One region of the Acidovorax carolinensis genome, then DNA from elsewhere that is predicted to be linked to it. Evidence: predicted binding sites of a transcription regulator. Region 1 holds the regulator's gene; each other region holds the start of a gene.

Region 1 (7,589 bases):
ATGATCTGGTGTTGAAAGCTGATTGATGTCCCTCCCGCCCAAGCCGCTCCCCCGTTTTGTGCCGACACTCACTGAAGTGGTGCAGGGGCCCGATGTGCTCCCGGTTTCAGTGCCTCTGGCGCAACATGGCCCATCTGCTCGGGGGGGCGCCTCCCCCGTTGCGCAAACTGCGCCATCGCTTCATGCAAGCGCTTCAATTCCTGCTGCGCCCGTGCCATCGATGGACAAGACCGTGCGAGGCACTTCTGGCACAAAGCCCGTCCAGACATCTCCTACCCCGCGACGCCCCTTGCCTGAGGGCATGGAAGAGTACATGGTGCACCGGGTGATGCAGCGCGTGGATGTGTTGCTGGATCAGCGGTTGCGTGAGGCGATTGCACTGGTGATTCAGGAACAGACCCGCTCCGTGCTGCCCCGCCTGCGGGAAGAAATTGAATCGGTGGTGCGGCATGCGGTCTATGAGGCCGTGGCCGACGAATTAGCCAGCGGCAATCCCACTGAGCGTGGGAGATGACAGGGTTTTTCCCTGTGGTTTCCCTCTCATTTACGCGTGTTCCCTAATGATCTGGCCCGTAAATTGCGATATGTTCGCCTGCGTTGGGACACAAGAATTATTCTCAGCGTTTATCTTTACTGGAGATTAATATGCAATTGAAGTTGAAACTGACCGTGGTTGCTGCTATCGCGGCTGTTGCTGGTATGGCCTCTGCACAAGAGCAAGTGGTCAAGATCGGTCATGTGGCTCCGGTTTCCGGTGCCCAAGCCCACTACGGCAAGGACAACGAAAATGGTGCGCGCATGGCCATTGAAGAGTTGAACGCTCAGGGCATCACCATTGGCGGCAAGAAGATCAAGTTCGAGTTGCAAGCCGAAGACGATGCAGCGGATCCCAAGCAGGGCACCGCTGCTGCACAGAAGCTGTGCGATGCCAAAGTGGCGGGCGTTGTGGGTCACCTCAACTCCGGCACGACCATTCCCGCCTCCAAGGTCTATAACGACTGCGGCATTCCCCATGTCACGGGCGCAGCTACCAACCCCAACCTGACGAAGCCCGGCTACAAGACCACTTTCCGTATCATCGCCAACGACAACGCCCTGGGTGCTGGCCTGGCTTTCTACGCGGCTGACACACTGAAGCTCAAGACGGTTGCCATTGTCGATGACCGCACGGCCTATGGCCAGGGTGTGGCCAACGTGTTCAAAAAGGTTGCTGCCGAAAAGGGCATGAAGGTGGTGGACGAGCAGTTCACGACCGACAAGGCTACCGATTTCATGGCCATCCTGACGGCCATCAAGTCCAAGAATCCTGATGCCATCTTCTTCGGCGGCATGGATCCTCAAGGCGGCCCGATGCTGCGCCAGATGGAACAGTTGGGCATGGGCAACGTGAAGTATTTTGGTGGTGACGGTATCTGTACTTCCGAAATCGCCAAGCTGGCTGCCGGTGCCAAGACGCTTTCCAACGTGGTGTGCGCTGAAGGTGGCGCGTCGCTCGACAAGATGCCAGGCGGCAAGGCATGGAAGGCCAAGTACGATGCCAAGTACCCAGGTCAGTTCCAAGTTTACAGCCCCTATACCTATGACGCCACGCACCTGATTGTCGACGCCATGAAGCGTGCCAATTCGGTGGACCCCAAAGTCTATACCCCCGAATTGCTGAAATCGCAGTTCAAGGGCGTGACCTCCACAATCGCATTCGAGCCCAATGGAGAAATGAAGAATCCCGCTATCACCCTGTATGTTTACAAGGACGGCAAGAAGACGCCTTTGAATTAAGTCCGAAGACCTGGGTCGGCATCGCGCGGTGCTGTCCAGCAAAATGGCTTCCTTCGGGAAGCCATTTTTTATGGATGAACGCGTGTTGCGCGCCAGCGGGAAGGGGACGATGTGCCTGTGTGTTCAGCGCCGAACCTGCAGCGCGCCCGGGTTCACGATATTCGTGGGCGTGCCCTTGATGTAGTTCACCACGTTGTCGAAGGCGGCGCCGAAGTACAGCTCGTAGCTGTCCTGCTCCACGTAACCGATGTGGGGGGTGCAGATACAATTTTCCAGGCGCAGCAGGGCGTGGCCTTGCAGGATGGGTTCGCTCTCAAATACGTCCACGGCGGCCAGACCAGGGCGTCCGCGGTTCAGGGCCGCAATCAGGGCATCAGGCTCAATCAATTCGGCGCGCGAGGTGTTGACCAGCAGCGCGGTGGGCTTCATGCACGAAAGATCTTCCAGTGAAATGATGCCCCGGGTCTCGTCATTGAGCCGCAGGTGAAGAGACAGTACATCGCATTGCGAGAAGAACTCTTCCCGGTTGGTGGCAGCCTGGTATCCGTCCGTCAGTGCCTGGGCGCGTGAGGCGTCACGACCCCAGACGCGTACGTTCATGCCAAATGCACGGCCGTAACCCGCCACCAGTTGGCCGATACGGCCGTAGCCCCATATGCCCAGTGTTTTTCCTCGCAACACGCTACCGAGGCAGAAGTTTGGCGGCATGGAAGCCGCCTTGAGGCCAGACTGCTGCCAGGCGCCATGCTTGAGGTTGGCGATGTATTGCGGCAGTCGCCGCATGGCAGCCATCACCAGTGCCCAGGTCAGTTCGGCCGGGGCCACCGGCGAACCCACTCCCTCGGCCACCGCAATGCCGCGCTCGGTGCAGGCGGTCACATCAATGTGGCTTCCGATCTTGCCGGTTTGGGCAATCAGTTTCAGCCGGGGCAGTTTTTCGACCAGTTGCCGCGTGATCTGGGTGCGTTCACGCACCAGCACGATGATGTCTGCATCCTTCATGCGCACGGCCAGTTGCCCCTGACCTTTGACCGTGTTGGTGTACACCTTTGCTGAATAGGGATCGAGCCGGCTCGCGCAATGGAGTTTACGCACCGCATCCTGATAGTCATCCAGAATCACAATATTCATCCCGCCATTGTGCCTTGGCGGGAGCTGGGCGGCGATTTCGCGGGGCCGACGGCCTTGATCAGAATGCAACGTTTTGTGGCACCTGTGGCACCAGAGCCAGGGGCGCAGTCATCAATGGCGCCATGTCTCGCATGCCGTCATGCGCTCCAGTTCCGCGCAGACATCGGCCATACGGCCCGCGATGACCATGCGCCCGACCTCTGGGCGTGATGCCGCATGCAGAACGCGCACTGGACGCCGGGCGCTATGGTGGCTGGCAGCGGTCGGCCCGCTGGAGCCGGGAGGCGCACTGTGCCCGCGACCAGGAGCGTGACGGTGGGGACTGGCAGGCACCGACACCGCCGTGCCGGCAGCAAACGCTGGCGGCTGGAAATGGGGCCTCGATTTTGCGGAGGCACCGGGCACTGCACAGGATGAAAGCCCCTCGGGGGCGTTGCTGACGATGCGAACTGCAGGCACTGCACTGTGCGAATCGTCCGTGCATCGACTGGGTTGAAGCCAGTGCACGAAGGCGTGAAGGGGCTGGGAAAAGGCAGAAAGAGCGAACAAGGCAAGTCCCATGTGAAAACTCCGTATATCAGGGGTTGAGCACAGGCAGGATTGCAACGCGGTGCGCACGCTCAGGGCTGGCAAGCCGCTGCCGGCTTGCCAAACGCCCGCCACCTGAGGCGCGCAACAGAGGGCGCAACTACATGAGCATGGTGTTGCGGATCAAGCCCACAGCAAGGCCTTCGATCTCGAAAGCCTCGCCTGGTTGAACAACGATCACGGGGTAATCGGGGTTCTCGGGAAGCAGCTCGATGGCACCGGCCGTGCGGCGCAGTCTTTTGACGGTGACATCATCACCCAGCCTTGCCACCACGATCTGACCGTTGCGCGCTTCCCGTGTGGACTGCACGGCGAGCAGATCGCCGTCCATGATGCCGGCGTCGCGCATGGACATGCCGCGCACCTTGAGCAGGTAGTCGGGCTTGTGTTGAAACAGGCTGTTTTCCACGCTGTAGGTCTGGTCCACATGTTCCTGCGCGAGAATCGGGGAGCCAGCGGCCACGCGACCGATCAGGGGCAGAACCAGTTGCGACAACCCCGGCATGGGCAGACTGAACTGGGTGCCGCGCGCGGCGTTGATGGAACGCACTGTGTCGCTGCGCAGGCGGATGCCGCGGGATGTGCCACTGACCAGTTCGATCACGCCTTTGCGCGCAAGGGCTTGCAGGTGTTCTTCTGCCGCGTTGGCCGATTTGAAACCGAGTTCCGTGGCGATTTCTGCCCGTGTGGGTGGCGCACCCGTGCGGGAAATGGCCACCTGGATAAGGTCCAGGATTTGTTGCTGGCGTGCTGTGAGCTTGGGGTTGTCGAGCATGGCATTTCCAGTGTGTGTCACCAGGGTGGTGGGGAACCGTATGATTACTGTGTATTAATCCAGTAGCTGTATTTTTCACCAGTTTTTCAAAGGACGCAAGTGAGCGCGCAAAAAATTGTCGTTTTGGGCACGGGGGGGACCATCGCTGGCAAGGCTGCCAGCCAGGGAGACAACATTGGCTACACCGCCGCACAGGTGGGCGTGGAGCAGCTGCTGCATGCCGTGCCCAGCCTGCAGGCGGCAGCCTGTGGCGGTCTGGTGGCCGAGCAGATCGCGCAGCTGGACAGCAAGGACATGGAGTTCAGCGTGTGGCGTTTGCTTGCTGAGCGTTGTGCCAGAGCGCTAGCCGATCCCCTGGTGCGAGGATTGGTCATCACCCACGGCACCGATACGCTGGAAGAGACCGCCTGGTTTTTGCAGTCGGTGCTGGATGCCCACAAGCCGGTGGTGTTGACCTGCGCGATGCGCCCCGCAACGGCATTGACGCCGGATGGTCCGCAAAACCTTCTCGATGCCGTCGCCGTGGCAATGACAGCAGGGGCGCGGGGCGTTGTGGTGGTGGCGGCCGGCGCAGTACACGGCGCAATGCGTGTCCAGAAAGTGCACCCCTATCGCGTAGATGCGTTCAGCTCAGGCGATGCCGGGCCGTTGGGCTGGGTGGAGGAGGGTGTTGTGCGATTGGTGCAAAATTGGCCTATAGCGCAATCGGGACAAGCGCAATGTGCTATCGAAAGAATAGTAAATTGCACGCATTGGCCACGCGTTGAGGTCGTCATGAGCTATGCGGGTGCCACGGGAGCCCTGGTGGACTCGCTGGTGCGTGATGGTGTGCAGGGCATCGTGGTGGCCGCCACGGGCAATGGCACGATTCACCAGGCCCTCGAATCGGCATTACTGCGCGCGCAGGCGGCTGGTGTGAAAGTGGTGCGCTCCACGCGCTGCACGGAGGGCCAGGTATTACCCAAGCCCGGTGATGCTCTACCGGACTCCCGGGGCCTGTCTGCGGTGAAGGCACGCATTGCGCTGATGCTCGAACTGCTGCCTTGATCGCGCTGTGGCCTTGATGTGTGCCGGCCGGCCACGGTCCGTGGCCGGCTCCAGCACGCCGCCAGGCTCAGCTGGACAGGGCCTGCAGGGCGCGCGCCGTGATCTCTTCGACGCTGCCCGTGCCGCTGATGGCGCGGTATTTGGGGGCTGCATTGGGCTCGGCCTTGGCCCAGTTACTGTAATAGTCCACCAGGGGGCGTGTCTGATCGCTGTACACCTGCAGGCGCTTCTTGACGGTTTCTTCCTTGTCGTCTTCGCGCTGGATCAGGTCTTCGCCCGTCACGTCGTCCTTGCCTGCCACTTTGGGCGGATTGAACTTGACGTGGTAAGTGCGTCCGCTGGCGGGGTGCGAGCGGCGGCCGCTCATGCGTTCGATGATGGCGTCGAAGGGCACGTCGATTTCGAGCACATAGTCGAGCTTGACGCCGGCTTCCTTCATGGCATCGGCCTGGGGGATGGTGCGGGGGAAACCGTCAAACAGGAAGCCGTTGGCACAGTCGGGCTGCGTGATGCGTTCCTTGACGAGGCCGATGATGATGTCGTCGCTGACCAGGGCGCCCGAGTCCATCACGGCCTTGGCCTGCAGTCCCAGCGGCGTGCCTGCCTTCACGGCTGCGCGCAGCATGTCGCCCGTGGAGATTTGCGGGATGCCATATTTCTGGCAGATGAACGTGGCTTGCGTGCCCTTTCCGGCACCGGGGGCGCCCAACAGAATAAGTCTCATGGAAATCCTCGAAGGTTAGAAATCAGCTGGCACTGCTGGCAAGGGGGGCGCAGCCAGGCGCCCATGACGCAGTGCTCTCTTTGCGGTCAAGGATAGCATGTGACTGCCTTGATGTGGCTTACGGCAGCGCCCGCCAATCGGGCGTCCACGCGCTGGTTTTCAGGCCAGCAGTGTCCGAACCCTGTCGAGGTCTGCCGGGGTGTCAACGCCCGGGCCGGGGGCCTCGTCGGCAATGTGCACGGCGATGCGGTGGCCATGCCAAAGTGCCCGCAATTGTTCCAGCGCCTCCACCGCCTCGGTGGGGGCCTGGGCCAAGCCCGGAAACTGGCGTAGAAATCCCGCACGGTAGCTGTAGATGCCGATATGGCGCAGCGGCGCAAATCCGTGCAGCGCGGCCACGCCGGGTGCGGCCTGCGCCGCGGCGCCTTGCCACCAGGTCTGGCCCGCATGGTCCCGGGCGTGCGGAATCGGCGCACGGCTGAAATAGTGGGCCAGGCCGCGCGCGTCCAGCACCACCTTCACGACGTTGGGGTTCTCGTAGTCGGCCCGGGTATGGATGGCATGGGCTGCCGTGCCCATGCTGGCTTCGGGCGTGCGGGCAGCAGTGCCGCCACGGCATCGATGAGCGCGGGGTCCATCAGGGGTTCGTCGCCCTGCACGTTGACCACAATCGCGTCGCCGTCCAGACCCAGTTGCATGCAGGCCTCTGCCAGCCGGTCGCTGCCGCTGGCGTGGTCGGTGCGGGTGAGCAGGGCCTGCACCCCGTGGGCCTGGCAGGCCTGCACGATGCGCGGGTCGTCGGCAGCCACCACCACGCGGGCCGCCGCGCTTTGTGCCGCGCGGCGGGCCACATGCACCACCATCGGCAGGCCTGCGATATCGGCCAAGGGCTTGTCGGGCAGGCGGCTTGATGCCATGCGTGCCGGGATCAGCACCGTAAAGCCGTGCCCCATGGCTGGGCTCACGCCTCCAGCTCCTCGTCGGTCAGGGTGCGCGCCTCGTTTTCCAGCAGCACCGGAATACCGTCGCGCACGGGGTAGGCCAGGCGCGCACTGCGCGACACCAGCTCCTGGCGCTCGCGGTCATAGGTCAAGGGGCCTTTGGTGACGGGGCAGACCAGCAATTCAAGCAGTTTGGGATCCATGGCGGCGTTTTCCGGAAATCAGGCAGACGGGGATGATAGCGGCGTGGCCCGCCACGGCGCGAGCCGGGCATCAAGGGCCGCGAAGAAGGCGGGATCGACCTCCAGCGCCAGCGGCACCGCCAGCGCATCGGGGTGCAGTGGCCACAGTTTCACGGCATCTTTTTCGGTGCAAACCAGCGTGATTCCCCTGTTGAAAGAGCGCTTCCAGCTATTGAAATCATAGTGGTCTGGTAATGACTCGGTGCCCGCTAGCTGCAGGTCTTGTGCCCGCAACATGGCAAAGAACTCCTCGGGGCGGGCGACCGCAGCCACGGCATGCACAGGGCCTTCACGCAGGGACACCAGAGGCACTTGCCGGCCATCCGCGCGCAGTGCATGGGGCGCGAGCCTGCGCTGCAGCGCAA
Region 2 (7,589 bases), 680 kb from region 1:
GAGCGTTCAACAAAGTTCGCCTGTTTACCCGGTCAGGCATGAACGCCATCATGGCGTCGGCGTCCTTCAGGTGGAGGTAAAGCTCTTCCTCGCTCCAGGGCTCAGGCCCTTGATTCATCACTACATCACCGGCGGATCGAAGACGCGCCAGAACTGCTTCATGGATGGGCTGCGTCACCACAATTTTCGGCATCATTACCTTCCTCTCTCTTTCTATTTCAGATGTTTGCGAAGCGCCGACCCAATGCCGTCGACCACGAGCACGCATATGAGGATGGACAGCAAAATGGCGGAGACCTCGTCGTACTTGATCAGGCGCAGAGCTGCCATGAGTTCGAAGCCAATGCCGCCCGCACCCACGATGCCCATCACTGCCGATGCGCGAAAGTGATATTCCCATCGGTAGATGGTGATGTCCGCCAACTGGGGCAAAACCTGCGGTAACACAGCATGGGTGATGACCTGAAACCGGCTTGCGCCCGCGGCCTTAGCGGCCTCCAGAGGTTTCGGGTCCACGTGCTCTATGGCTTCGGCGTAGAACTTGGCCACCATGCCCGTGGAATGCAGGGCCAACGCCAGCACACCAGGCAATGCCCCAAAGCCCACGGCCGCGACGAACAGAATGCCCAGGATGATTTCAGGCACAGACCGAAATGCAGCCAAGATGGTTCTGACGATTCGCCCAACCACCGCATTCGGCGCGGTGTTGGGCGCCGCCACCAGGGCCAGCGGCAACGACGCCAGAACGGTCAGCGCCGTGCCTGCGATCGACATGGCTAAGGTGTCACGCAATGGAATGACCCAGTGCTCCCAGCGCTCGAAATTCGGCGGCACCATCTCTGAGGCCAACTGCTGAATCGCTGGGCCGCCTTCGATGAAACGCTGCGCGTCAAAGAAGCCGGTGACATACAAAGCCACCACACAGACGAACAGAACGACACAGGCGGCGCCCAGCCGTTTGAGTCGCTGCTGTCCGTCGATGGCAACTATGGATTCCAGAGCAACAGACGTCACTGCATGCGCCCCAGATCAAGCTTCAGAATTTGTGCGGTGTCACGCAGAACGTCGTAGGCCTTGTCATCGGTCGCGGCAAAGGCCTGCACACGGAATGACTTGAGAATCTCGGCGTCCTTCATCTCAAGAAAGGCTGCACGGATGGCTGCTTTCAACTCGGGCGTGAGGTTGCCCTGCATCGCGATGGGGTAGTTTGGAATGGGAGCTGACAGTTCGAGTTGCACGATCTTGTTGGCATCCACCGTGCCCTTGGCGATGAGGTTGTCCAGAATGGGTTTTGACAACGCGCCAGCCGGAATTTGCCCTGCCTGAACGGCTCGGGCCACGGCGTCATGCGTGCCCAGGTAAACGGGGCGGTAGTCGGTCTCACCGTCAAGCTTGTAGTTCTTGAGCAGGTGCGCGCGCGGTGCGAGGTGGCTGGACGTTGAAGCCTGGTCGCCAAAGCCAAACGGCTTTCCTCGAACGTCAGCCAGTGTCTTCACCGGGCCGCCCGCCGTGGCAATGAGAACCGACTGGTAGGTCGGAGAGCCGCGCTCCACGCCAACGGCAAAAGGCTCAATGTTGGGCGCCTTGGACTTGGCCAGTACGTAAGAGAACGGTCCAAAGTAGGCCACCTCGATGCGGCCAAAGCGCATGGCTTCAATCATCGACGAGTAGTCCGTAGTCACCGTAATCTCTATTTCCTTCTTCAGGGTCTGTTCCAGGTACCGCTTCAGAGGCTGTGCGTTCTGAATGATGGTGGCGGCGTTTTCGTCCGGCAACAGTGCAACGCGAAGCTTGGAAGGATTTTTGCCCTCGGCATGGGCGCCAAGTGGCAACAGGGCGGCCAAAGTGACGGCAGCGATAAATTGGAAACGGCGACGATTCAGCACGGTAAAAACTCCTTGGATTGAGAGGGGGAATCAAATTGACTGCCCATGTTGGCAGGTGAGGAAGAACGGGACGGTTCGACAGGTGACGACTTCGCGTACAGGGCAGACTGGGCTTCTTCCGTCAACTGCGCTGCTGTCCCGTCGAACACCACCTGGCCCTGGCGAAGGCCCACAATGCGGTCGGCGAACATGCGCGCGAGGTTGACTTGATGCAGACTCACGATGGCCGTGAGTCGGTCTTTCTTGCAGATGTCGTGAAGCAGGGTCAACACACTCTGCGCGGTCGCCGGGTCGAGGCTGGCCACCGGCTCATCGGCCAGCAGCAGGCGGGGCTTTTGCACCAAGGCACGCGCAATGCCAATGCGTTGTTGTTGCCCACCAGACAAGGTGTCTGCCCGTGCTAGGGCTTTCTCAAGCAGGCCTACGCGGTCAATGGCCGCCAGCGCCTCCAGCTTGTCAGCCTTGCTCCAAGGCCACAACGACGCCAGAGATCCGCGGGTGGCGAGCTTGCCCATCAACACATTGGCCAGCACGCTTTGCCGCCCGATCAGGTGGTGCTGCTGGAACACCATGCCGCAGTGGCGCCGATGCTCAAGAAGGTTGCGTTTTGAGACGGTGCCGCCCGGCAGATCGGCCACCGACACCTCTCCGTCTGTGGGGCTAACCAAGCCATTGATGCTGCGCAGCAGCGTTGACTTTCCCGCGCCCGACGCGCCCAGCAGCACAAGGAACCCGCCATGCTGTACCTCCAGCGAGGTGGGCGCAAGCGCTGTGTGACCATCGGCATAGGTCACCGTGATACCCCGCAAGCTCAGATGGCTCTCGCGAATTGCAGTTTTCATAGCTCGGTTTCATTTGTTGTGGTGCGCTAGACGCACACCAGGACTCAAGTGGTCAGAGGTATCTCTCGGGAAAGAGGAGGTTCTGGAAGAAACAGCTTCAGTGGAAGCACAGCTCAAGTCTGGGTGACCAAGGTGTCATGAATATGAAACTTTCATCCCTAAAAATGAGGGCACCCATAGATCACATCAATGTCTGGACTCAGCCTCCTCGCAGCCTTGAAGGCCTTTGACGCAACGGCCCGAGCCGGCAGCATGACCGCTGCCGCGAGAGTGCTCGCTATTCAACAACCGACTGTTTCTTCACACATACAGCGCCTGGAGGTCGACTTCGGCGTGGAGCTTTTTCATCGGCGCGGGCGGCGGCTTGAACTCACGTCCTTTGGACGCACTCTGTTGAACTACACCCGGCGTACCTTCAGTGGCGAGGAAGATGCGCACGCACTGCTCGCTGCTGCGAAAAATCAATACGTAGGGCGACTGGTCATCCATGCCATCGGGCCGCACAACGTGCTGCCCGTGTTGAAGCTGTTCATGAAACAGTTCCCCCAGGTCAACGTGGCTGTTGGCGTAGGCGACTCGCGAACCATCACCGAAAAGATTCTTGACTACCAGGGAGACGTGGGCATGGTGCTCAATCACGTCGCTCACCCAGATCTATTTGGCGCGGCTTACCGTACCCAGCGATTGGTGATATTCGGCAACACCCAACACTCACTCGCGCAACGGGCCACTCTCAAACTGCGTGATCTGCAGGGTCAGAGGTTCGTCATCCGAGAGGAAGGATCGACGACCAGACGCGTGTTTGAACAAGAACTAAAGGAGCGAGGCGTCGAGGTGCAGGTGGCTCTGGAGATGGGCAGCCGCGAGTCCGTTCGAGAGGCGGTGGCGGAGGGGCTGGGCCTAGGCGTCGTGGCGGAAACAGCCTACAGGCCAGATCCTCGCCTTGTTAAGTTAACTATTTCAGACACCAGCATGGCGACACAGGTGCACTTCATCTGTAGAAAGGAGCGGCATCAAGCTCCTCTGATCTCGACCTTCCTGGGTTTGGCGCATAGCGTAAGTCAGAAAATTGCCTAGGTATGGAACTTGGATTCCATGCAGCCGTGGGGCATGGGACCGAGGGGCAACTGTTCGCCTGTAGGCCGACTTAAGTTAAGGGTTGTAGGACGCCCGTAATCGCGCGGCGATCCCATCTTGACTGCGGGGCGCGGTCGTGTATCTGAATATGCGCTGTCAGGCTGACTGCCAGCGGTATGGCAGCAGCTCGCCGATCTGGGTGGCGGGCTGCATGGGCAGGCGTACCATGACATCGCGCAGGTAGGCGTAGGGTCGTGCCCGTTCATGGGGAGACGTGTGCTAGACCATGACTGCAGCTCCCTCGATACCGGTCATCGATGCTGCCGCGCTGCTGGGTGAGCCAATGACAGCTTTGTGCCAGGCACCGTGAACTCAGGTCACGGCCGCGACCGACAGCAACCGCTGCAAACCTGTCTCCCACCCTCCTTCAATCTCGTTCACTTCCCACCCTCAACCCCTCAGCCGCAAATGGCGCCAGGAACTGCTCACTGCGCTCAGACGTCGCTACCAGCCACTCGTCATAGACCGACTCCGGCAACACCACAACCATGCGTTTCTCGTCGGTCGGCTTGTGAAACTGGTTCATCAGCGGGTGGGTATCGGCGATGGTCGTCAGCATGGTGTAGCTGTGTACCCAATCCCCCTGGGGAGACTTCCAGACAGACCACAAACCTGCAATACCCATGGGCCGACCGTCTGACCGTTCGATACGAGTGGGAATGGCCTTGCCGCTGCGCCAGTCCGGTTCGTAGATGGCCTGGGCCGGGATGATGCAGTGCTGCGCCCTCTTCCAAGCTTCCCGAAAACTCGGTTTGGTGGCCACCGTCTCGCTGCGTGCGTTGTAGGTACTGCGGCAGATCTTCAGGTCGGTCGCCCAGTGGGGTACCAGGCCAAACAGGCCGGGTAACGCTTCCCGATCTGGTACTGCGTCATCCCCTGAGTCCTTCTCCCTGGGGCGGCGGATCAGCAGGCCGGGGCATCCCGGCCAGAGATCGGATTTGCCCAAGTCGGCCGGTGGTTCCACCTGGAACACCTTTCGCAAGACCTGGGCGTCCCGCACGCCTTCGTAGTGACTGCACATGGTTCCATCCTATGCGCGGATGCGCGCCGGTTTTCTGTGAAGCATTCCCAAGGGGCGGGCTTGGCTTCTATACTGTTGTTATGTCCAGCATTGTAAAAGATCACCTGTTGTCACCCCTGTTCCATGGCGCCGAGTCGGGGCGCTGCAGCACACCAAAGCCCTTGGCCGATTGCGCCCTCCCCGCCTTCCAACTTGAATCCCGGATTCGGGCGGGTTTTCCGTCGCCGGCGGAGGATTTCCAGGCCAAACGCATCGACGTGCTCGAACACCTGATCAAGCACCCCCAGGCCACCTACAGCATGACGGTGCGGGGTGAGTCCATGCGTGAGGCGGGCATCTTTGATGGGGATGTGCTGCTGGTGGACCGGGCGATCAAGCCCAGCCACGGCCAGATCGTGGTGGCGGTGGTCGATGGGGACTTCACCTGCAAGCAGCTCTGGCAACGCGGGGGGCGGCTGAAGCTCAAGGCTGCCAACCCGACCTTCGCCGACATCGTGCCCACCGAAGGCCAGACGGTGGAGGTCTGGGGCGTGGTGATCGCGGCGATCAAGCAGTTCAAGCGCTGAAGCTGGCGAACCTTGGTTGAACGTGCTGCATGGCTTCTCCGTTGTATGCCCTGGTTGATGGCAACAATTTCTACGTCTCCTGCGAGCGGGTGTTCCGCCCCAGCCTGAACGGCAAACCGGTGGTGGTGCTCTCCAACAACGACGGTTGCGCGATTGCCCGCTCCAACGAGGCCAAGGCCCTGGGCATTGCCATGGGGGCGCCCTGGTTCAAGATCCGGCATCTGGCGGAATCCCAGGGGCTGGTTGCACTCTCGGCCAATTTCCCGCTATACGGAGACCTGAGCGACCGCATGATGAGCCTGGCGGCCGGACTCGGGCACCGACAGGAGATCTATTCCATCGACGAGTCCTTCGTGGATCTTTCCGGGGTTCGCGGCGATTTGCTCAAACGCAGCCAAACCATCCGCGAGCGGGTGCTGCAGTGGGTGGGCATTCCTTGCTGCATCGGCATCGGGCAGACCAAGACCCTGGCCAAGCTGGCGAACCACATCGCCAAGTCGGCCGAGCGCAAACGGGACAGCTACCCCGCTGAACTGGCTCAGATCTGCAACCTGTCGGCTCTGAACCGCGCAACACTGGATGCGGTGCTGGCGGCCACACCGGTCGAGGAGGTCTGGGGTGTAGGCCGTCGCATCGCGGCGCAGCTCAAAGAGGGTGGCATCCACACGGTGCTTGATCTCACCCGCATGGACCTGGCCACGGTGCGCCAGCGCTGGTCGGTGGTGCTGGAACGCACGGTGCGGGAGTTACAGGGACAGTCCTGTGTGGATCTGCAAGACGTTGCACCGGACAAACAGGAAATCGCCTGCACCCGGTCGTTTGGTCGCCCGGTTACCGCGCTGGAAGACCTCAGCGAAGCCGTCAGCGAGTTCGCCAGCCGGGCGGCCGAGAAGCTGCGGCGCCAAGAAGGTCTCGCCAACCAGGTCTTGACCTTTGTGCGGACCAGCCCGTTCCGGCCCGATCCACAGTACAGCCGGTCTATCGTAGTGCCCTTACGAAGACCCACCGCCGACAGTTCACAGATCGCCGATGCTGCCCTGACCGGCCTGCGCTGCATCTACAAGCCGGACTTCCTGTACGCCAAGGCCGGGGTGATGCTGATGGAGCTTCAACCGGTTTCGGTGCACCAGAGTGAATTGGCCCTGGACGAGGAGCCTGGCGAGGGATGGGACAAAGGCCGTTTAATGAGCGCACTGGATGGGCTCAACCGACGCTACGGCCGGGGTACGGTGTTGCTGGGCAGTATCGGTTTAGAGGGGGATCGCAGGCGTTGGGCAATGAAGCAGGAGCGGCGCACGCCGCAGTACACAACGCGATGGGAAGACATGCCTGTGGTGCGGACGTGACGTACTTCAAGTGAGGGGCACCGCTGTACGTCAGGCCCAATTATTCGTAGACGTTTCGAGCCACCTGAATCGATAATGCAGCCGGGTCGGCCTGAACAGTCGGCCCTCCTCCCTGAAAAGTCGTGTGACAGCGACTTTGCATTTGCCCGGCCTTCGTGCCGGGTTTCTTTTTTCAGCGCGTCCAGCAGACACCGACTGCGCACGGTGCACATATGCTGGAAAACAGCCCAAATCCAGCAGCAGCACAAGAGGTTTCAAGTCCTACATTGACCTCACGGTGTTCAGAGAAACGGCAAGCACTGCCACCTCACGAACAACGTCGAACCGAGGACTTGACCATGAACCATCCACCTCTCGCCGACACCCTGTGCTGGCATTCCAGGAAAGCGGCAAACTTGCCGAGAAGCTTGGCGGCAACACTGGCGAGCGCCGCCGCCAGCTTGTTACTCACTTTGGGGCTCCTCGCACCATCGGCGGCACGCGCCGTCGATGGCTGCCTGGTTCTGCTGTGCTTTGCGGCACCGAGCTGGAAGTCAGTCCCTCAGTGTGTGCCACCGATCCGAAAGGTGCTTCGGGATCTGGCTCGGGGCAAGGCCTTTCCTACGTGCGGGATGTCTGGCGCGGGCAACTCGGCTCGGCATGTGTGGGCTCGGGCGCCGGGCAACTGCCCACCCCAGTACACCCGGGTGCATGAGTCCGAGAGCGGTCCGATCTACACCTGCGACTACACCGGGGCGATCACGGTCACGATCGACGGCAAGCCGTTCACACGTACCTGGTGGGACATGGGT
Region 3 (7,589 bases), 2.0 Mb from region 1:
CTTGCCGATGCCCACCACGAATGCTGCCCCCAGCGCGGCGGCCACATAGTGCAACGCCGGGTGCGCCATGGCGTAGTCGTGCAGCGAGGTGTCGCTGACGATGGTTTCGCCGCCCACCCAGCCGATCAGGGCGGCACCCAGAACCACGATGACCGGAAAGCGGTCCATCAGCCTGATCATCAGTGTGCTGCCAAAGATCACGAGCGGGATGCTGATGGCCAGCCCCAGCACCAGCAGCACCAGGTTGCCGTGCGCGGCGGCGGCCACGGCAATCACGTTGTCCAGGCTCATCACCAGATCGGCAATCAGGATGGTGCGCACGGCGGCCATGAGGTTGCCGTAGGATTTGGACTCGCCCTCGTCATCACCGTCGTCGCTGAGCAGCTGCAGGCCGATCCACAGCAGCAGGCAGCCGCCGATGATCTGCAGGAACGATAGTTCCAGCAGCTTGGCGGCCACCACGGTCAGCGCGATGCGCAGCACCACGGCCGCGCCGGAGCCCCAGAAAACGGCCTTGCGCTGCTGGTGCGGCGGCAGGGAGCGCGCGGCCAGTGCAATGACGACCGCGTTGTCCCCCGAAAGGATGATGTTGATCCAGACGATCTTGACGAGACCGATCCAGAAATCGGCACTGTGCAGAATTTCCATGACTTAACTCCATTGTTATGAATGCAAGAAGCGCCCGAAACCAGGGTTTCGGGCGCTTCTGTTTTTTTGGAGTCTTCAGTCTACCGGGCGGCGGCGCCCGGGTCGTCCGTAATTTTGCTTACGGCAATGACGGCATTACTTCAGCTGGGCCTTGAGCAGCTTGCCCAGTTCCGAAGGGTTGCGCGTGATGATGAAGCCCGACTCTTCCATGATGGCGAGCTTGGCATCGGCCGTGTCGGCACCGCCGGAGATCAGCGCGCCCGCATGGCCCATGCGCTTGCCGGCCGGAGCCGTCACGCCCGCGATGAAGCCGACGATGGGCTTCTTCATGTTGGCCTTGCACCACTGGGCGGCTTCGGCTTCGTCGGGTCCGCCGATTTCGCCGATCATGATCACGGCGTCGGTGTCGGGATCGTCGTTGAACGCCTTCATCACGTCGATGTGCTTCAAGCCATTGATGGGGTCGCCACCAATGCCCACAGCGGTGGACTGGCCCAGGCCCACTTCGGTCAGCATGGCCACGGCTTCATAGGTCAGCGTGCCCGAGCGGCTCACCACGCCGATGCGGCCCTTGCGGTGGATGTGGCCGGGCATGATGCCGATCTTGATTTCGTCGGGCGTGATGATGCCAGGGCAGTTGGGGCCCAGCAGCAGCGTCTTCTTGCCGCCGGCGGCTTCCTTGGCCTTCATCTTGTTGCGCACCATCAGCATGTCGCGCACTGGGATGCCTTCGGTGATGCAAATCGCCATGTCCAGGTCGGCCTCAACGGCTTCCCAGATGGCAGCAGCAGCGCCTGCGGGCGGCACATAGATCACCGACACGGTGGCGCCGGTTTGCGTGGCGGCTTCCTTGACGGAGGCGTAGATCGGGATGTTGAAGATCGACTCGCCGGCCTTCTTGGGGTTCACGCCGGCCACGAAGGCGTTCTTGCCGTTCGCGTATTCCTGGCACTTTTCGGTGTGGAACTGGCCAGTCTTGCCCGTGATGCCCTGGGTGATGACCTTGGTGTCTTTGTTGATGTAGATCGACATGATTCGTGTCCTAGTCAGTCGGGGACAGAGCTAAAGATCTGTCCCCAAGGTCATTACTTAACGGCAGCAACAATTTTTGTAGCAGCTTCGGCCATGGTGTCCGCGGCAATGATGGGCAGGCCCGATTCGGCCAGCAGCTTCTTGCCCAGCTCTTCGTTGGTGCCCTTCATGCGCACCACCAGCGGCACCGACAGGTTCACGGCCTTGCAGGCGGTGATCACGCCGTTGGCGATGGTGTCGCACTTCATGATGCCGCCGAAGATGTTGACCAGAATGCCTTCCACCTTGGGGTTGCTCAGCATGATCTTGAAGGCTTCGGTGACCTTCTCGGCGGTGGCGCCGCCGCCCACGTCCAGGAAGTTGGCCGGCTCGCCGCCAAACAGCTTGATGGTGTCCATGGTGGCCATGGCCAGACCAGCGCCATTCACCAGGCAGCCGATGTTGCCATCAAGGCTGATGTAGGCCAGGTCGAACTTGCTGGCCTCCACTTCGGCCGGGTCTTCTTCATCGAGGTCGCGCAGGGCCACGATTTCGGGGTGGCGGAACAGCGCGTTGGGGTCGAAGTTGAACTTCGAGTCCAGTGCCATCAGCTGGTTCTTGCTGTCGCGGTTCAGGGGGTTGATTTCCACCAGCGACGCATCGGTGTCCATGTAGCACTGGTAGAGCTTCTGGAAGATGTCCACGGCCTGCGCGGTGGACTCGGCGGGCAGGCCGATGCCATTGGCGATCTTCTTGGCTTGCTCGGCACCCAGGCCGCTCAAAGGGTCGATGAATTCGGTGACGATCTTCTCGGGCGTGGCGTGGGCCACTTCCTCGATGTCCATGCCGCCTTCGCTCGAAGCAATGAAGGCGATCTTCTGCGTGGCGCGGTCGGTCACGATGGACACGTAATATTCTTTTTGAATGTCGGCGCCGTCTTCGATGTAGAGGCGGCGAACCTTCTGGCCTTCAGGGCCGGTCTGGTGCGTCTTGAGCTGCATGCCCAGGATTTCGCCCGCGATGCGCTTGACATCGTCGATGGTCTTGGCAACCTTCACGCCGCCGCCCTTGCCGCGCCCACCGGCGTGGATCTGGGCCTTGACCACCCACACGGGGCCGCCGAGTTTCTGGGCTGCTTCAACGGCTTCTTGCACCGTGAACGCGGGAATGCCACGCGGAACGGGCACACCAAAATTGCGCAAGATTTCCTTGCCTTGGTATTCGTGAATCTTCATGAGGTCTCTCTCAGGGAAGGGTGGTAGTTACCCGTTTACCATGGACACAAGAATGTCTGGCCGCGGGCTTGGGACATGGCAACCGGTGAATGTATCATGCTGCAATGCACCATCCCTTGTGCCAAGCTTACATACAGGGACGGCCACAGCGCAATCATCCCCCGCAGGAGCATTCACATGTCCAGAATCTTTATTGACGGCGAAGCCGGCACCACAGGCCTGCAGATTCGCGAGCGCCTGCAGGCCATGCCGCAGATCGAGCTGGTCAGCATTGCGCCCGAGTTGCGCAAGGACCCGGCCGCCAAGCGCGAACTGATTGCGGGCGTGGATCTGGTGGTGCTGTGCCTGCACGACGACGCCGCGCGCGAAACCGTGGCCATGGTCGATGACATCGAAAAGACCACTGGCCGCCAGGTCAAGGTGATCGACGCCAGCACCGCGCACCGCACGGCGCCCGGCTGGGTGTTTGGTTTTCCCGAGCTGGCCGCTGGTCAGGCGCAGGCCGTGCGCGAGGCGCTGCGCGTGTCCAACCCCGGCTGCTACGCCACCGGCGCCATTGCCTTGCTGCGCCCGCTGGTCGATGCGGGCCTGGTGCCCCAAGATTTCCCACTGGCGCTGCCCTCGGTCAGTGGTTATTCGGGCGGTGGCCGCACCATGATCGAAGCCTACGAGCAGGGCCAGGCGGCGCCGTTCGAGCTGTATGCGCTGGGCCTGTCGCACAAGCACCTGCCTGAGATTCTCAAATACACCGGGCTTACGCGCCGGCCCATCTTCGTGCCCGCCGTCGGCAACTTCCGCCAGGGCATGCTCGTGCAGTTGCCTTTGCATCTGGACCTGCTGCCGGGCCAGCCCAAGGCGGCCGATCTGCACGACGCGCTGGCCGCGCATTACGCGCGCAGCAATACCCCCGCGCAATGGGTGAGCGTGCTGCCACCCACCGAAGACGGCAAGCTCGAACCCACCGCGCTCAACGACACCAACAAGCTGGAGCTGCGTGTGTTCGCGAACGAAACCTACCGACATGCCGTGCTGGTGGCGCGCCTGGATAACCTGGGCAAGGGCGCCAGCGGTGCGGCCGTGCAGAACCTGCAATTGATGCTGGGTTTGTGATCGGGCAGGCCCTGCGGCAGCGGGGCGTGACGCAGCCGGCGCTCGGGTGTGTCGACTTTTTGCTCTGTATTTGATAGCTTGAAGCGGTTGTAAATAAATCGCTTTCGACCTGTTTGGCTCAGGATGGTTGGCAATGCAGTTCTCTGGCAGTTGCTCCACCTTTCACTCGGTTTCGTCGTCGGGGTAGCCATCGCGCACCACACGGCGCACCACGTCCCCCGAGAACCCGCGCGCGGCCAGAAAGCGCATTTGCCGCGCCCGCTCTTGCGGATCGGTGGCCACGCTGCCAAAGCGTTGGCGCCAGACGGCCTGGGCGCGCTCCAGCTCGGTGGCGCGCAGGCGCTCGGCCGTGGCGCGCACCAAGTCGTCATCGAGCCCCTTGCTGCGCAGCTCCTGCACCAGGCGCTGCGTGCCCAGCCTGCTGGCGCGGCGGTGCACCAGCGATTCGGCCACGCGATTCGCGTTGATGAAATCCTTGGCCTGCAGGTCGTCGAGCACGGCGTTGAGGTCGTCGCCCTCTTGCGCATGGCGCGCCAGCTTGGTGGCCAACTCGCTGCGCGAATGTTCGCGCTGGGCCAGCAGCCGCAGCGCGCGGCCCTTGAGGGAGAGGCTGCCAAAGCCCATGGCGATTTTGCTCTGCTATTGATAGCTGCTGGCGCTTGTTGAATAAGCGCTCGCGGCCATTTTCACTTCAAGTAAAGGAGTGACAGGCGCGACGGGCGCCCGTAGCTGCGCTTACTTGTCTTCTTTCTCGCCCTTCTCGGCCTTGCCGGGCTTGCTGGCGGGGGCGGCTTCCAGGGCGGCTGGCAGCAGGGCAATGCCCAGGCTTTCGCGCACCTTGTTCTCGATCTCGCGGGCCAGGTCGGGGTTTTCGCGCAGGAACTCGCGGGCGTTGTCCCGGCCCTGGCCGATTTTTTCGCCGTTGTAGGCATACCAGGCGCCGGCCTTTTCGACGATCTTGGCGTTCACGCCCATGTCGATGATTTCGCCCTCGCGGCTGATGCCTTCGCCGAACAAAATGTCGAACTCGGCCGTCTTGAAGGGCGGGCTTACCTTGTTCTTGACCACCTTCACCTTGGTTTCGTTGCCGATGGCTTCGTCGCCTTTCTTGATGGTGCCGGTGCGGCGGATATCCAGGCGCACCGACGCATAGAACTTGAGCGCATTGCCGCCGGTCGTCGTTTCAGGCGAGCCGAACATCACGCCGATCTTCATGCGGATCTGGTTGATGAAGATGACCATGCAGTTGGTCTTCTTGATGGTGGAGGTCAGCTTGCGCAGCGCCTGGCTCATCAGGCGGGCCTGCAGGCCGGGCAGGCTGTCGCCCATTTCGCCTTCGATTTCGGCCTTGGGCGTGAGGGCGGCCACCGAGTCAATGACGATCAGGTCCACGGCGCCCGAGCGCACCAGGCTGTCCACGATTTCGAGCGCCTGCTCGCCGGTGTCGGGCTGGCTGATCAGCAGGTCGGACAGCTGTACGCCGAGTTTCTGGGCGTATTGCACATCGAGCGCGTGCTCGGCATCGACAAACGCGCAGGTGCCGCCCTGCTTTTGCATCTCGGCAATCACCTGCAGTGTGAGTGTGGTCTTGCCCGACGATTCAGGGCCGTAGATTTCAACCACGCGGCCGCGCGGCAGGCCGCCCACGCCCAGCGCGATATCCAGGCCCAGCGAGCCGGTGGAGACCACCTGGATGTCCTCGATCACCTCGCCTTCACCCAGGCGCATGATGGTGCCCTTGCCAAACTGCTTCTCGATCTGGGCGAGCGCGGCGGCCAGGGCCTTGGCCTTTTCCGTGTTCACGGGCAATGCGGGATTGGTGCCTTTGACTGCGACGTCCATGAGAAACTCCTTGAAAAACAACAGGTTGGATGTTGGCATCGCTCTGCGGTTAATCACAGGCTGGATGCTTGAACAGTAGTTTATGCGAGCAATGGAATCGAGATAAAGCAATTTTTAGTCAGTTTGCCTGACAATGTGGCATGGCTGATTCAGCATCCATCGCACCGCCCACCACGTCTCTCGTCGCGCCCACTTCGGCGCTGGACGATCGCTGGCGCCAAACCCACCTGGGCCGCCTCATGGGCAGCGCGCTGCGCCGCTTTGACGCCCGGGTGCTGCAGCTCATGGCGCGCAATGTCGAGGTGCCGCTGGCGTTGTCCAACCTCGCGGCGCGCGACCAGGTCACGGCGGCGCATGTGCACATCACCCGCCATCTGGCGCTGCAAGGCGACCGGCTGACTGAACTGGCCCAGCGCGCGGGCATGACCAAGCAGGCCATGGCCAATCTGGTGGACCAGTGCGAGGCTTGGGGCCTGGTCACGCGCGCGGCCGATCCGCTGGATGCGCGCGCGCGGCGGGTGTGCTTCACGCCCATGGGCCTGGCCTGGTTGCGGGCGTTTCGCGACGCCGTGGCGCAGGCCGAAGCCGAGTTTCGCGAGGAAGTGGGGCCCGATGTGGCCACGGTGGTGGCCATCGGGCTGGAGGCCTACGCCGGGGCGGCGGGGGGTGAGTAAGCAACGTTGCCGCGTTCGTGGCGCCCACGGGTTCCGTGCAGGCCAGCAACCATTGCCGAAAGCACTGCAGCGCATGCAGCTGTGTGCGCCCTTCGGGGTAGCAAAACCAGTAGCCCACATCGCTCTGGTAACCGCCGCGCTGGGCAGCATCGGCCAGGGGCTCGCGCACCAGGCCGGCAGTGATTTCGTCCTGCACCAGGCAGCGCGGCACCAGCGCCAGGCCCATGCCGGCCATCACGGCACGAATCATGGTCTGGAACTGGTCGAACTGCGGGCCTGCCAGCGGGTCGATGCAGCCTTGCGCACCATGCGTTTCGCTCCAGCGCAGCCAGGCCTCGGGCACGGTCACATGGCGCAGCAGTGTGTGGTGCGCCACATCGCGCGGGGTGTGGATGGACCAGTCGGCCACTTTGGTGCGGGGCGCGATCAAAACCACCTCGTTGCCCGTGATGTAGTGGGCGTGGGCGCCGGGCCAGTGGCCGTCGCCAAACAGGATGGCGCAGTCGAGCTCGGGCCGCTCGAAGTTGTAGCTGTGCACATAGGGCACGAAATGCAGCGTGACCTGGGGATGCTGCTGTTGAAACTGCGGCAGGCGTGGAATGAGCCACTTGGCGCCAAAGGTGGGCAGGCTCGCCAGGTGCAACGCGCCGCCACCGTCGTCGCTGGTGATGAGCTCCAGCGTAGCGGCCTCGAGCTGCAGCAGCACGGCCTGCACGGCCTTTTCGTAGCGCTCTCCGGCCGGGGTCAGGGTCAGGCGCTTGCGGGTGCGTTCAAACAGCGGCACCGCCACCCAGGTTTCCAGGTCCTTGATCTGCTTGCTCACGGCGCTCTGCGTGAGGTGCAGCGCCTCGGCGGCGCGTGACACACCGCCGAACCGGGCCACGGTAGAGAACGCGCGCAGCAGATGCAGCGGAGGAGCCAGGCGGCGCAGTGACATGGTGGGGTGTAGTACTCAAAACATTCCGAATTGGAATGTTATCAGGCACATCCATTGCTTGGATGAGGACGTTCCTTTCGATAACCTCAGTGCATCTCACAGGAGAACTACCCTATGCAACGCCGTCACCTG
Region 4 (7,589 bases), 620 kb from region 1:
TTTATGAGTAAGCGCTAGGGGCATTTTCATCCCTATTTTCGTTCAGGAAGTTGTTGCCATGTCCAAACTGCCTCCCGCGTTGCAGAACTTGTCGTTGCCCGTCATCGGCTCGCCGCTGTTCATCATCAGCAACCCCAAGCTCGTGATCGAGCAGTGCAAGGCCGGTATCGTGGGCTCGATGCCCGCGCTCAACGCGCGCCCCGCAGAATTGCTGGATGAGTGGTTGGCCGAGATCACCGAGACGCTGGCCGCCTACAACAAGGCCCACCCCGACAAGCCCGCCGCGCCCTTTGCCATCAACCAGATCGTGCACAAGAGCAACGACCGGCTGGAGCACGACATGCAGGTCTGCGCCAAATACAAGGTGCCGATCATCATCACGAGCCTGGGCGCGCGCGAAGACGTGAACCAGGCCGTGCACGCCTGGGGCGGCATCGTGCTGCACGACATCATCAACAACAAGTTTGCGCACAAGGCGATTGAAAAGGGCGCCGACGGCCTGATCGCCGTGGCCGCGGGCGCTGGCGGCCATGCCGGCGTGAAGAGCCCGTTTGCGCTGATCCAGGAAATTCGCCAGTGGTTCGACGGACCGATCGCCCTGAGCGGCTCCATCGCCAGCGGCGACGCCGTGCTGGCCGCGCAGGCCATGGGCGCGGACTTTGGCTACATCGGCTCGGCCTTCATCGCCACGCACGAGGCGCGGGCATCGGATGCCTACAAGCAGGCCATTGTGGAGGGCAACTCCGACGACATCGTTTACAGCAACCTGTTCACCGGCGTGCACGGCAATTACCTGGCGCCGTCGATCCGCGCTGCGGGCATGGACCCGGACAACCTGCCCGAGTCCGACCCGAGCAAGATGAACTTTGGCGGCGATGCGAAGAAGGCGTGGAAGGATATCTGGGGCTGTGGCCAGGGCATTGGGGCCATCAATGCGGTAACGAGCACGGCGGAGCTGGTGACCAAGCTGCGTGGTGAGTATGAGGCGGCGCGGGCGCGGTTGAAGCTGTAGGTTCTGGTCTTTTGTGGCTGTAGTGCTTGGCTGCTGAGCGCTGGTAGCTATTTTTTTGATAGTTCTTTGCGTGCTTTTGCGAAGGACGGAGGCCGGGGCGAGACCCGGCCTCCGCCCTCAACCCAGGCACCACCCAAAAAACAGCTATGAACTAGATAGCGATTAACGCTTGTTCCATCGGCGCTGGAAGCCAGTTCCACGGTGTGGTTGATGCCCCAGCGGCTACCCAGTCATCCGAAATGGGCTACGAACTGGCGGTTCTAGGGTCGTAAATGGTTAACGCAGGTCATAGAAACGCATTGCGCCTGTGATTTATCGGATTTTCAGTAATTGCTGAAAGTTCGATAACGGCGAAGGGCCATCGCAGGTTTGGCTTTGTGGGTGGCCCCCGCAACCTAGGTCTGCGGGCCTACCCAGCGAGCGCTCTTCAGCGCGCTTCGGCAAACATTGCGTTGTCCGACGACAATAGAAGATTTTGCGGCTTTGCCGCCTGGTGGACTTCCAGCCGCCGATTCTTTTTGCCGCATGACATCTCCTCACTCCCGCACGCCGCTGATCGATATGGTCAAGGGCATTGCCTGCGCCACCATCGTGTGGCACCACCTCGCTTTTTATGGCCCCATGTCTGACATCGCGCAGCCGCTGGCGCCCGGGTTGATGGCCTGGCTCTACGACTATGGGCGCATGGCCGTGCAGATCTTTCTGGTGCTGGGCGGGTATCTGGCCGCGAGCAGCCTGGCGCCCCAGGGGCTGGCGCGGTTTGACAGCGCCAGCCAGCAGATCGCACGGCGCTTTGTGCGGCTGGTAGTGCCTTATGCGGTGGCGCTGGTGCTGGCCGTGGTGGTGGCGGCGCTGGTGCGCAGCTGGCTGGACCATCCCTCGGTGCCCGGTGAGCCCAGTCTGGCCCAGCTGGTGGCCAATGCGCTGCTGCTGCAAGATATCGTGGGCGAAGAGGCCCTTTCTGCGGGCGTGTGGTACGTCGCCATTGATTTCCAGCTGTTCGTTGGCTCGGTGCTGCTGCTGACGCTGGTGCGGTCGGTTTGTGGCGAGGGGCGCGCGCACCATGCTGCCTGGTTGGGGCGTGCGCTGGTGGTCGTCGGCACGGCGGCGTCGCTGCTGGTTTTCAACCGCGAGCCTGAACTTGACATGTGGGCCCTGTATTTCCTGGGGTCCTATGGACTCGGCATGATGGCCTTCTGGGCCGTGCAGACCCCGCGCCGCGGCGCGTGGATGGCGGTCATCGCAGTGTTGGGCGCCGCCGCCCTGGCGCTGGATTTTCGGGAGCGCATTGCCTTGGCGCTGGTGACGGCGCTGACTCTGGCCTGGGCGCTGCGGTCAGCCCGCTGGCGGCAATGGCAGGGGTTCGCGCCCGTGGTGCGGCTCGGTCAGATGTCGTATTCGGTGTTTCTGGTGCACTTTCCGGTGTGCCTGCTGCTCAATGCGGTGGTCAGCCACCTCTGGCCGCAAGCGCCCGGGTGGAATGCCCTGGGCATGCTGGCAGCCTTCACCCTGTCGCTCATGGCAGGGCGGCTGCTGTATCAGCGCGTGGAACGCCACGTGCCATCATGGACCACGGCGCTGCGCTGGCAGGCCGGGCTGGTCGGCACCGGTATGCTGGTGGCGGTTACCGCCAGCCATTGGGGCTAATCCAGCGCGCCCGGTCCTCGGTGTGGCGCAGGGCTGTCCGTCCGCCGGGCGGGTCAGCGGTGCAGTTCGCCCGCGCTCTCGGGTTGGTAGATGATGCTTTTGACCCGCACCGTCATCGACTTGCCACCAGGCCCGGGCCATGCCAGTTCATCGCCCACCGACAGGCCGAGCAGGGCGCTGCCCACGGGTGCAAAAATCGAGATGCGGTCGGCGCTGCCATCCATGTCGCGCGGGTACACCAGCGTCAGGCAAAACTCCTTACCGCTCTCCTGGATCGTGAACTGCACCGTGGAGTTCATGGTCACCACATTGGGCGGAATTTCCTCGGGCGCCACCACGTCGGCGCGGTCCAGCTCTGCCTGCAGGTCGGCCTTGCCCGGAAAGACACTGGCCGGAATCGCCGCCAGCAGTGCTTCAATGCGATCCAGGTCCAGGGAAGACAGGGTGATCTGGGGTTTGCGCGCCATGAAGTACCTCGAAAGCTGGTTGTAAAGGCTGGGACTGTAGTGGATCGCTAATCTCGCACTGCGCCGCGTGGTCAAAAGCGGTGTCTTGGTCCACACGGATAAATTCGAAAAACTGTACATTCATACAGTTATGAAAAATGATGTCGATCCCGCAGATTCGCCCAGCGGCCCGCCACCGGAGGCGCGAATCCCCATACAAGCCATTCGCGGGCGGGGTGCCGCCACCGCCATGCCGCACCGGTTCATGCGCGAGACCCGCGCGGTGGTCGATGACGGCTGGGATTTTTCGCCCGATGGCGAGGCGCAGGCCGCGCTGCCGCCCACCCGCGTGCACCTGGAGACCGCCCGCAGCGCGCTGTGCGCCAACGATTCCCCCGACATCTTTTTTGAACATTCGGTGAACCCCTACCGGGGTTGCGAGCATGGCTGCGTCTATTGCTACGCCCGGCCCACGCACAGTTATGTGAACCTGTCGCCGGGACTGGATTTTGAAACGCAGATCATTGCCAAGCACAACATCGCCGAGGTGCTGCGCGCCGAGCTGGCCCGCCCTGGCCATGTGCCGCGCCTGCTGAACGTCGGCTCGGCCACCGACTGCTATCAGCCCATGGAGCGCGAGTTGCGCCTGACGCGCGGCGTGATCGAGCTGCTGCGGGATGCGCGGCATCCGTTCTCGCTCATCACCAAAAGCAGCGGGGTGGAGCGCGACCTGGACCTGCTGGCGCCGCTGGCAGCGCAGCGCCTGGCGGCGGTGTATGTGACCATCACCACGCTGGATGCGGCCCTGGCCCGGCGCATGGAGCCGCGCGCGGCCGCGCCGCACCGGCGCCTGCGCACCATCCGTGCGCTGGCCGAGGCGGGTGTGCCTGTGGGCGTGAGCGTGGCGCCGCAGATTCCCTTCATCACCGAAGACATGGAAAAGGTTCTGGAGGCGGCGTACGAGGCCGGTGCGCGCAGCGCTTTCTACACGGTGATCCGGCTTCCGTGGGAGCTGGATGCGCTGTTTCGCGAATGGCTGGCCCTGCATTACCCCGATCGCGCCGCGCGCGTGATGGCACGCATCCAGGACCTGCACCACCTGGGCCCGGCGGCCCGCGCCGCAGGCAAGAGCTACGACAGCAGTTACGTGTCGCGCATGAAGGGGGCGGGCCTGTGGGCCGACCTGCTGCGCCAGCGGTTTGCCGCATCGTGCCGGCGGCTGGGGCTCAACCGCGAGCGGGTGGAACTGGACCTGGGCCAGTTCCGTCCGGCGCTGGCGCGCGGGCAGGCGTGCCTGTTTTAGGGTTGCGCGAATCACCTGGCTAGCCCATCCACATCTGCTGCACCACCTGCGTGTAAAGCGGAATACCCAGCAGGATGTTGAGCGGGAATGTCACACCCAGCGAAAGGCTCACATAGAGCGACGGGTCGGCCTCGGGGATTGCGTAGCGCACCACTGCGGGTACCGCGATGTACGACGCACTGGCCGCCAGCACCATCAGCAGCACCGCATCACCGGCCGGCACCTGCAGCAACCACGCCAGCACCAGTGCCAGGCTTGCATGCATCAGCGGCCCCAGCACCGCATAGGCCAGCACCCAGGGGGACTGCTTGCGCACCGCAGGCAGGTTGCGCGCAGTGCTCAGTCCCATGTCGAGCAAAAACAGGCATAGCATGCCCTTGAACAGGTCGCCCGAGAATGGCTGCAACGCCGCCTTGCCCGCGTCGCCAGTCAACAGGCCAATCACCATGGCGCCCAGCAGCAGTAACTGGGTGCCGTCGGTGAACGACTCGTGCAGGATCTTGCCCACCGACAGGTGCGGCCCCGGCTTACCGGTTGCCGCGGTGCCCCCACCGATGACCGGGCCCCCGGCCGATGCCATGGCCACCACCGGTTGCACGCGCAAGAGGGGTGTTGAGGCGGTTGCTGACACCGCCTGCCGCTGGCGCAGCGTATTGGCCAGCATCACCGCAAGGATGATGGCGGGCGACTCCATCAGCGCCATGGCTGCCGCCATGTAGCCGCCGTAGGCAATGTGCTGTGACTCCAGATACTGTGTGGCTGTCACGAACGTCACCGCGCTGACCGAACCATAGGTGGCCGCCACCGCTGCCGCGTTAAAGCCCGACAGCACTCGCCGCAGTACTGCATAGCCCACCAGCGGCACCAACACGGCCAGCAGCACCGCCAGCCCCAGGCTGCTGGCCACGCTGGGGGTGAGCCCCGAGGCCGCCAGCGCAAAACCTCCTTTGAGCCCCAGCGCCACCAGCAGGTAGATCGACAAGAACTTCGAGATCGCCGCCGGCATCTCGAGGTTGGAACGGACCAAACCCGCAAACACTCCCAGGGCAAAAAACAAGATCGCAGGGTCCAGCAAGCTTTGCATCAGATAACTCCTTGTGGGGTGGGATGCTAGTGGCGTGACACTCCAAAGTAAAATCGATTCGAATGCGGATATATATAGATAAAAATCTATGAACATCACTTTTCGCCAGTTGCGCCTTTTTCTGGCGCTGGCCGAAACCGGCAGCGTCAGCGCCGCCGCCAAGGTCATGCATGTCACGCAGCCCACGGCGTCCATGCAGCTGCGCGAGGTGACACAGGCCGTGGGCCTGCCGCTGTATGAAGTGGTGTCGCGCCGCGTGCACCTGACCGAGGCGGGGCAGACCCTGGCACGCACCGCACGCGCCATCGCGGGTGAATGGGATGCGTTTGAGCAGCGCGTCTCTGGCGTCAAGGGGCTGACCAGCGGGCGCCTCAAAGTGGCCGTGGTCAGCACCGCCAAATACTTTGTGCCCCGCCTGCTTGGCAGCTTTTGCAAGCTGCACCCGCAGATCGACATATCGCTTGAAGTGCTCAACCGTGACCACGTCATCACCCGACTGCGCAGCAATCTGGACGACCTCTACGTCATGTCCATGCCGCCTGGCGACCTGCCGCTGGAAGACCAGATCCTCATGCCCAATCCGCTGGTCGTCATCGCGCCTGCGGGCCACAAGCTGGCTGCCAAAAAGCGCATCACCATGGCGCAGCTGCAGGCCGAGCGCTTCATCCTGCGCGAAAAAGGATCAGGCACCCGCATGGCCACCGATGCCCACCTGAGCCAGATCGACTTTGCCCCCAGTGCCGTGCTGGAGCTGGGCAGCAACGAGGCCATCAAGGAATCGGTGGAGGGGCAGCTCGGCGTGTCCATCCTGTCCCGCCATGCCCTGGGGCCCCATCACGAAGGCCTGGCTGTCCTCAACGTACAGGGCTTCCCCATCCAGTCGCAATGGCATCTTGTCTGGCCCAGGGGTAAGCAGCTGTCACCCATTGCGGAGGTGTTCCGGCGGCATTTGCTCGGTGAGGCGAAGGGATGGCTGGGGGCGCGGTAAGGAAGCAGGGTAGGGGCCAACAAACAGGCGGGGGCTCCACGGGATTTTCTGAAGCCCCCGCGCGCGGTTTTTCTTCGGTGAAAAACCGCCTGGCCTTCGCGGTGTGTCAGCCGGCCGGCTGGACGGCAGCCGGGTGCCGGCAGCCCGTAAACATGTCCCAATCGCGGTTGTAAACGTTCGTCTTCACATCCATCAACCCCAGCACCGAGTGAAAGTAGCCATCGTGCGTGATGCGCCGCTCGGCCAGGTCTTTTTGCAGGCAGGGGGTGGAGACGCCGCTGCGCGCCTGCATGGCGGGAGACAGCCAGGTGATCCAGGGCACATGCTTTTGCACATCGGGTGCGATGGAATAGGGCAGGCCATGCAGGTAGATGTTGTTCTCGCCCAGCGATTCACCATGATCCGCTACATAAATCATAGCAGTTTGCGCTTTATCCGATTGGGCTGAGAGCCAATTTATTACTGAATCGAGAAACTGGTCGGTCTGCACGATGCTGTTGTCGTAGGCGTTCACCACCTGCGCTTGTGTGCATTCCTGCAGGGCAGTGGAGGTGCATTCGGGCTGGAACTTCTTCAGCGCCGCTGCAGAGCGTTTGAAGTAAGCCGGGCCGTGGCTGCCCATCTGGTGCATCACCACGACGGTGCCTCGGCTGCGCTGCTCGGCGGGCAGGTTGGCCAGGCGCTGATCCAGGTCCTTGAGCATGATGGGGTCCAGGCACTCGCCATCGGGGCACAGCGCCGGGTCTTGCAGCGCCGTGGTGTGCACTTGCCCGACACGCTCGCACACGCCCTTGCAGCCGGCCTGGTTGTCCAGCCACAGCACGGCCAGGCCCGCATGGTGCAGTACATCGATCAGGCTTTCGTAGTTGGCCTTGCGCGCCTCGAAGCCGCTGCGCCCCAGGTGCGAAAACATGCAGGGCACCGATGCGGCGGTGCTGGTGCCGCACGACCAGGCGTTGCGCGCTGTGACCAGGTCGGTACGGGCCGACAGCAGGGGCGTGGTGGGCCGGTCGTAGCCGTTGAGGCCGAAGTTCACGCTGCGGCCGGTTTCGCCCAGCACCAGCACCAGCAGGGGCGGCTTTTGCTGGCCCATATAGCTGGCGCCCAGT

What was found. Region 1 encodes LexA, which represses DNA repair genes until DNA is damaged. Its sites were predicted from a motif close to ACTGTATNNNNATACAGT; they were not measured.
Region 2: CBP34_RS12200 (LexA family protein) is a predicted target of LexA. The motif match lies at 4,958-4,975, and genes of this name have one in related genera.
Region 3: recA (recombinase RecA) is a predicted target of LexA. The motif match lies at 5,906-5,923, and genes of this name have one in related genera.
Region 4: CBP34_RS06040 (PA0069 family radical SAM protein) is a predicted target of LexA. The motif match lies at 3,238-3,255, and genes of this name have one in related genera.

What each region holds. Positions count from the first base shown of each region.
Region 1 is NZ_CP021361.1:1,923,227-1,930,815, forward strand. Features, by position in the region: gene CBP34_RS08980 (DNA polymerase III subunit chi) at 1-26, shown strand, start outside; gene CBP34_RS19995 (hypothetical protein) at 221-514, shown strand; gene CBP34_RS08990 (branched-chain amino acid ABC transporter substrate-binding protein) at 646-1,776, shown strand; gene CBP34_RS08995 (D-2-hydroxyacid dehydrogenase family protein) at 1,900-2,907, opposite strand; gene lexA (transcriptional repressor LexA) at 3,596-4,270, opposite strand; gene CBP34_RS09005 (asparaginase) at 4,370-5,317, shown strand; gene adk (adenylate kinase) at 5,385-6,041, opposite strand; partial or broken gene kdsB (3-deoxy-manno-octulosonate cytidylyltransferase) at 6,201-6,994, opposite strand; gene CBP34_RS09020 (Trm112 family protein) at 7,003-7,185, opposite strand; gene lpxK (tetraacyldisaccharide 4'-kinase) at 7,204-7,589, opposite strand, start outside.
Region 2 is NZ_CP021361.1:2,599,547-2,607,135, forward strand. Features, by position in the region: gene CBP34_RS12170 (phosphonate dehydrogenase) at 1-196, opposite strand, end outside; gene phnE (phosphonate ABC transporter, permease protein PhnE) at 214-1,014, opposite strand; gene phnD (phosphate/phosphite/phosphonate ABC transporter substrate-binding protein) at 1,011-1,886, opposite strand; gene phnC (phosphonate ABC transporter ATP-binding protein) at 1,880-2,728, opposite strand; gene CBP34_RS12190 (LysR substrate-binding domain-containing protein) at 2,918-3,805, shown strand; partial or broken gene CBP34_RS19455 (transposase domain-containing protein) at 3,962-4,071, opposite strand; gene CBP34_RS12195 (SOS response-associated peptidase) at 4,233-4,886, opposite strand; gene CBP34_RS12200 (LexA family protein) at 5,048-5,452, shown strand; gene CBP34_RS12205 (Y-family DNA polymerase) at 5,494-6,798, shown strand; gene CBP34_RS20065 (hypothetical protein) at 7,106-7,249, opposite strand; gene CBP34_RS20070 (hypothetical protein) at 7,485-7,589, shown strand, end outside.
Region 3 is NZ_CP021361.1:3,948,893-3,956,481, reverse strand. Features, by position in the region: gene CBP34_RS18610 (TerC family protein) at 1-648, opposite strand, end outside; gene sucD (succinate--CoA ligase subunit alpha) at 784-1,680, opposite strand; gene sucC (ADP-forming succinate--CoA ligase subunit beta) at 1,734-2,894, opposite strand; gene argC (N-acetyl-gamma-glutamyl-phosphate reductase) at 3,072-4,004, shown strand; gene recX (recombination regulator RecX) at 4,167-4,628, opposite strand; gene recA (recombinase RecA) at 4,740-5,846, opposite strand; gene CBP34_RS18580 (MarR family winged helix-turn-helix transcriptional regulator) at 5,987-6,520, shown strand; partial or broken gene CBP34_RS18575 (LysR substrate-binding domain-containing protein) at 6,624-7,457, opposite strand; partial or broken gene CBP34_RS18570 (tripartite tricarboxylate transporter substrate binding protein BugE) at 7,572-7,589, shown strand, end outside.
Region 4 is NZ_CP021361.1:1,299,243-1,306,831, forward strand. Features, by position in the region: gene CBP34_RS06025 (NAD(P)H-dependent flavin oxidoreductase) at 59-1,012, shown strand; gene CBP34_RS06030 (acyltransferase family protein) at 1,538-2,659, shown strand; gene rnk (nucleoside diphosphate kinase regulator) at 2,713-3,126, opposite strand; gene CBP34_RS06040 (PA0069 family radical SAM protein) at 3,257-4,408, shown strand; gene CBP34_RS06045 (sodium-dependent bicarbonate transport family permease) at 4,428-5,492, opposite strand; gene CBP34_RS06050 (LysR family transcriptional regulator) at 5,581-6,480, shown strand; gene CBP34_RS06055 (phosphoethanolamine transferase) at 6,587-7,589, opposite strand, start outside.